2 regions of the Aeribacillus composti genome follow, and region 2 is predicted to be linked to the other one. Evidence: a T-box and tRNA genes for the amino acid it is inferred to sense, from the RefSeq annotation. Region 2 holds a T-box; the other holds one or more tRNA genes.
The links. A T-box is a leader RNA that pairs with one kind of tRNA and senses whether it is charged. The one in region 2 lies ahead of RI196_RS13460 (valine--tRNA ligase), so its partner is inferred to be a tRNA-Val.
Positions count from the first base shown of each region.

Region 1: it encodes a tRNA-Val, which carries the amino acid that the T-box ahead of RI196_RS13460 (valine--tRNA ligase) is inferred to sense. The anticodon was not compared.

Region 1 covers NZ_CP134501.1:1,126,715-1,130,144, reverse strand. The annotation lists gene moaA (GTP 3',8-cyclase MoaA) at 1-891, opposite strand, end outside; tRNA gene RI196_RS05695 (tRNA-Val) at 1,359-1,431, shown strand; partial or broken gene RI196_RS05690 (ComEC/Rec2 family competence protein) at 2,128-2,955, shown strand; gene RI196_RS05685 (DUF3006 domain-containing protein) at 3,279-3,430, shown strand, end outside.
Region 2 covers NZ_CP134501.1:2,760,088-2,763,517, reverse strand. The annotation lists gene ysxE (spore coat protein YsxE) at 1-720, shown strand, start outside; gene RI196_RS13465 (YszA family small membrane protein) at 739-930, opposite strand; T-box leader at 1,077-1,299, shown strand; gene RI196_RS13460 (valine--tRNA ligase) at 1,353-3,430, shown strand, end outside.

The DNA.
Region 1 (3,430 bases), 1.6 Mb from region 2:
ACTTTTTCCTGAACGAATGAAATCCCGTAAATCAAATCCTTCGTGGGCATATAAACAAGTGTACAGCTTTCCGTCTGATGAAATACGCGCCCTCGTACAGCTTGAACAAAATGGTTCTGATACTGATGTAATAAATCCGATTTCTGAACCTGTGTCTTGATGACGATATCTCTTGGCTACCTCTCCAAAGTAGTTTTCATCAATTGGTTCAATGGAATAAACAGAACTAATCATCTTTACAATATCTTTTTTTATCAAGACATCTTTCATATTCCAGCCGTTTGTATTGCCTACATCCATAAATTCAATAAATCTTAATGGAATCCTCTTGTTTTTAAAATATTCCGTCATCGGCAAAATTTGGTGATCATTTACTCCTTTTTGTACAACCATATTTACTTTAACCGAAAAACCGATCGATACAGCATAATCAATATTTGCCAAGACCGTTTTTGCTGATACATCTCGGCCATTTAGACGGCGAAACGTATCGTCATCAATTGCATCAAGGCTGATGTTCAATCGGCGAAGACCTGCTTCATACAATTTTGAGCCATACTTTTTTAAATACACGCCGTTTGTTGTCAAACCAATATCATGAATTCCTTCAATTTTTGAAAGCATGGCAATTAGTTTATATACATCCTTTCGAAGAAGCGGTTCGCCTCCCGTCAGCTTAATTTTCTTCACGCCAAGCTCAACAAAAATTTTCGTGAGCTCGACAATTTCTTCAAACGTCAACAAGTGATCCTTCGGAAGGAATTGATAATCATCTCCGAATATCTCTTTCGGCATACAATACGTGCACCGGAAATTACATCGGTCGGTTACAGAAATACGCAAATCGCGCAAAGGGCGATGCCTCTGATCCAAGACTTGGTCTTTTTTCATTTTTTATCACATTCCTTTATAAGGATTTTCAAAAATGATCGATATTATAAATGTTATCCTATCAAATTATTAAAACGATTTCAAAAATATTGCATAAATGGCAAAAGGACACTCCTGTTTTTCGTTTTTCTTTCCTATCATTTTGTATAACAAAGAGGACTCCTTACAGATTATTTAGATAAAACGAAAAAATAACTACTGTTACACTTTGTCGTCAATCAGAAACAAAAACCGCCCGGTAATTCGGTTGGTCGTTTCGCATAATTTATAATTCTCAACATTTGTGCTTCTATTAAAAGCACTTCCTTTTATCAATTTAGATTCTAAGACCAGAAAGAGCTTATCAATGATTAAAAACTACAGCAAGTAAAAAAACTTGCATATTGAGGCTTGACATATTTTTATAACAACATTACAATAGGTATTGTCAAAAAAACGCATTAGAAATTCATCTGTTTTGTTAATATGATTCCGTAGCTCAGCAGGGAGAGCGCCACCTTGACAGGGTGGAGGTCGCTGGTTCGAGCCCAGTCGGAATCATCATTAAAAACCTTAGTAGACGTGGTTCTTGTGAAATACAAGAATCGCGTTTTCTTTTTCTCTTTTTTTGCCGACTTTTTAACGGCGAAACATTAAAATATCAGGTTTATTCAACAGACTATTTAACTTGTAATTTTTTTTAAATGTAAATTTTGTTTACGCCTTTTATATCGTTCAAATTTTCCATTTTCTCGCGGCCATATTGTATTTTTTAATAATTTTAGTTATATTCACCTTTTTTGACTGTGCAATATGTTTTTACGCTAAATAAAGTTAGGTACAGCGAGCTAATTGGCGACAACAATAATTAGCAACACAAAGTTTTATTTAATCTTCTTATCAATTGTTTTTAACAAATTACGTTTCTCCTTGTTTTAAAATATGCAAACTAGTTTTTTTACTTAAACTTTTTGATTCCTCCATTCACCAACAGTTGCGTTTGAAAAATTAAATTTTGGAATGACCAGATTTCAACAAAATTAAAAATGTACAGACCTTTGTCTGTTTAGGCCGATCCAAGCCTTTTGGGTCGGCTTCTTTTTTCGGCATGAAAAAATCGGATGAGACTTTAGTTCAATTAGACTAGAAAATTTAATTTTCTGTAAAAAAAATAAAATTTTCCAAATTAAATCTTGTAAATTTTTCCTACCACGCTGTATAATCAATTTGATCTATTCAGTACTCGGAGGGATTTTGATGAAATTACGTAAGCTATTGTTTTCGATAGTGTTTGCATTTTCTTTTTTGCTGATGCCGTTTCACGAAACAACAAGCGCTCAGGCAAAAAATATGTATGTTCATTTTATTAATGTCGGACAAGGAGACGCAATTTACATAAAAGCTCCGAATGGAGAAGATATTCTCATTGATGGCGGAAATAACAGTTATGGAGATGACGTTGTTAATTATTTGAAAAAGCAAAAAGTGGATGATATCGAAATAATGATTGCAACTCATCCGGACGCAGATCATATTGGCGGTCTGGACACTGTGCTATCTGCTTTTCGAGTAGAGCAGGTGTATGCGCCAAAAGTCAGCCATACGACGGAAAGCTACAAAGATTTTTTAAATGCTGTTAAGCGTGAAGGCAAAAAAATAAAGACCGCTCAAGCAAATGTTGCTTTGCCGATCAAAGGAGTTACCGCAAAATTCGTTGGGCCTGTCAAAGCATATCCAAAAAGCGACTTAAACAACTGGAGTGCTGTTTTAAAGCTTACTTACGGTAAAAAATCATTTCTTTTCACTGGCGATGCGGAACTTAAAGCAGAATCGGATATGATTAAAGCTAAACAAAATTTGCGAGCTGACGTCCTAAAAGTAGGACACCATGGTGCCAAAACATCTACAAGCACAGCGCTGTTAAACTCAGTAAAACCGACATATGCCGTCATTTCCGTCGGCAAGAACTCATACGGCCATCCTACTCAAGATGTGATCAATCGGCTGAAAGCATACAAAATAAACACTTTTAGAACGGATAAACAAGGCCATATTGTGGCAACAACGAACGGCTCCAATCTTTCCTTTAATGTAAAAGCGGCATCGTCCGGTGCAGCAAGCAAACCAACTAGCTACAAATTAACAGCAAGTGTCGATAACAAAACTCCAAAGCAAAACTCTACAATAATACTGAATGTAAAAGGGCTGCCAAACGGAACAAAATATAAAGCTGTTTTTAAATATAAAAGCAAAAACACCACTTATACCGGTACTATTGGCAAGCCATTGTCGGTAAAAATCGGCCGTGCTGCAAAAGGTTATACTGTTAAAATCGATGTATCAGCCACTTATAAAAACAAAACTTATAAAGCACAAACATCTTTCACTCCTAGATAAGGTGGGACATTATGAAATTTATTATTGATCGATTTGAAAATGACATCGCAGTCTGCGAAGATGAAAACGGCAAAATAATCGAAATTTTAAAAAGCCAGTTACCTAAAAATGCAGAAACGGGAGATGTAATTATTCAGAAAAATAACCGTTATTATGTCGATAA
Region 2 (3,430 bases):
GATGAAAAAAATGCCTCAATCCTTTTTTACCACTTAGCGAAACTCCATAAAAAAACAAAACAGGAAATCAACATACCTCTAGTTCAGCTCGAAAATGTGTATCAACAGATTCAGAACAAGTGGAAGAGAAATTTCAACCTGCTGGAAGCATTTATGGAACAAATCGAAAAAAAATGGTATATGTCGCCTTTTGAATTGGCGGTCTTCAGCTATTATTTTGAAACGAGGCAAGCCATCTTATTTGCTGAAGCAAAGCTTGATGAGTGGTATAACGAAATAAAGCAATCCCCTCACATGCGAATTGCACTGAACAAAGTAAATGTCTCCTTATCTCATTTTCTGTTAGATCCAAAAGGGAAAATTTATTTTATTAATATGGAAGATGCAGCATTTGCTACTCCAATTTATGACCTTTTCTTAATGTTTATGAACCTCTCCGAAGCAGAACCAACCGTTAGTGATGAAAATGTGCAATATATATCAGAGTACGAAAAAGTGCTTCCTTTAACAAAAACTGAGAGATTGCTGTTGATAAGCTATTTATCTTATCCAGCCAAATTATTAAAGCTTGTCCGGCAATATCAAAAAAAGAAAAGCGAAAAGGGAGAATTAGAATATTGCAAACAGCTGTTAAGAGCATACTGGCAAATGAAAAATACCGGGTACATTGCTTTAAAATGGAATGAAAAACTAGAAAACGATTCATTGGCATCAGAATGAATGGGGGATCTGTCAGCTTTAACCCCGTTCCATATACAACGCGGCTGCTAGAAATAGTAAAATGGCTAATAAAATAATATCAAACATAGTTGGTAAAAGGATTGTTCGAATTCCCTGAAAAATCGTTAAAGGAACGATGAACTGTTCAAGAGTAGATCGGAATTGTTTAATAAACGATTGAATATAGTATGGTTTTATTTTTTTTCTCATGCTGATCACCTTCAACTTTGTTAATTTATATTATGAAATAAAGAACATTTTGTGATTTTTGTTTAAAGGTTAAGGAAGATGGGGAAAATATTGACGAAAAAAACAATTTTTTAGTACTATTAAATATAGAAATTTATATAGTTTGTGAAAATGTGTTGAAGGGGAGTAGTACAACGAACGACTCCTTCCAGAGAGGGAAATCGCAGGCTGGAAGATTTCCTAGGAGATCCCGTTGGAAAGTCGCCCTGGAGCAGCTTCCTTGAAAGCTTTTAGTAAAGGGAGCCGGCATTAGCCGTTACCTGAAAGAAGTGCACAGACGTATCTGTGAAAAAAGGTGGTACCGCGAAAACATCTCCTTTCGTCCTTTTAGGATGGAAGGAGTTTTTATATTTTAGAATGAAAATAAGGAGGTTTTCATAAATATGTCGAATTCACAAATCACTCTTTCCCCAAAATACGATCCGAAAACGGTTGAAGAGGATCGGTATGCATTTTGGCTCGAGGGAAAATTTTTTGAAGCAAAAGATGATGAGGGGAAAACTCCTTTCACGATCGTTATTCCTCCGCCAAACGTCACCGGTAAGCTTCACCTTGGACATGCATGGGATACAACTCTTCAAGATATTATTACCCGAATGAAGCGAATGCAAGGGTACGATGTTTTGTGGCTGCCAGGGATGGATCATGCGGGAATCGCCACACAAGCCAAGGTGGAAGCAAAGCTGCGCGAAGAAGGGAAAAGTCGGTATGATCTCGGGCGGGAAAAATTTGTAGAAGAAACATGGAAATGGAAGGAAGAATATGCAGACCATATTCGCAAACAATGGGCAAAATTAGGCCTAGGTCTTGACTACACAAGAGAGAGGTTCACCCTTGATGAAGGTCTTTCAAAAGCTGTAAGAGAGGTTTTTGTATCGCTTTATAAAAAAGGTCTTATTTACCGAGGAGAATACATTATTAACTGGGATCCGGTGACAAAAACAGCCCTTTCCGATATCGAAGTCATTTATAAAGAAGTGAAAGGGGCACTTTATCATTTAAAATATCCGCTGGCTGATGGATCCGGATATATTGAAGTCGCGACCACTCGCCCGGAAACGATGCTTGGGGATACAGCAGTGGCAGTTCATCCTGATGATGATAGGTATAAGCATTTAATCGGAAAAACAGTGAAGCTGCCAATAACAGGACGGGAAATTCCGATCGTCGCAGATGAATATGTCGATATGGAATTCGGTTCAGGAGCAGTAAAAATAACTCCTGCACACGATCCGAACGACTTTGAAATCGGAAACCGCCACAATTTAGAAAGAATATTAGTCATGAATGAAGACGGGACAATGAATGAAAAAGCGGGAAAATATGAAGGAATGGATCGCTTTGAATGCCGGAAGCAGTTGGTGAAAGACCTGCAGGAGGAAGGAATTTTATTTAAAATTGAAGAGCATATCCATTCCGTAGGCCATAGTGAACGAAGCGGAGCAGTTATCGAGCCGTATTTATCAACTCAATGGTTTGTGAAAATGAAGCCTTTGGCCGAAGCTGCTTTGAACCTTCAGAAAACAGAAGGGAAAGTTCATTTTATTCCTGAACGATTTGAAAAAACGTATTTGCATTGGCTGGAAAACATTCGCGACTGGTGTATTTCCCGTCAGTTATGGTGGGGACATCGCATTCCAGCTTGGTATCATAAGGAAACAGGCGAAGTTTATGTTGATCATGAGCCGCCTAAAGATATTGAAAATTGGGAGCAGGATCCAGATGTGTTAGATACATGGTTCAGCTCTGCTTTATGGCCGTTTTCAACAATGGGCTGGCCTGATAAAGAGGCAAAAGATTATAAACGCTATTATCCGACAGATGTCCTTGTTACCGGGTATGACATTATTTTCTTTTGGGTTTCGCGGATGATTTTCCAAGGATTGGAGTTTACTGGGAAAAGACCGTTTAAAGATGTTTTGATTCATGGACTTGTGCGCGATTCAGAAGGAAGAAAAATGAGCAAATCATTAGGCAATGGCGTCGATCCGATGGATGTTATTGACAAATACGGTGCGGACTCTTTGCGCTACTTTTTAGCTACCGGCTCAAGCCCAGGACAGGATTTAAGATTCAGCTTTGAAAAAGTAGAAGCCGTGTGGAATTTTGCCAATAAAATATGGAACGCCTCCCGCTTTGTACTGATGAATTTGAACGGTTTAACATATGAAGAAATTGATTTAAACGGAAAAAAATCAGTGGTAGATAAATGGATTCTCACACGGTTAAATGAAACGATTGAGCTTGTTACAAGACTTGCGGAAAAATATGAATTTGGCGAAGCCGGTCGGGTGCTGTACAATTTTATTTGGGATGATTTTTGCGACTGGTATATTGAAATGGCAAAAATTCCGCTGTACGGAAATGATGAGGAAGCGAAAAAGACAACTCGTTCCATTTTGGCATATGTGTTAGATCAAACATTGCGACTCCTTCATCCTTTTATGCCGTTTATAACAGA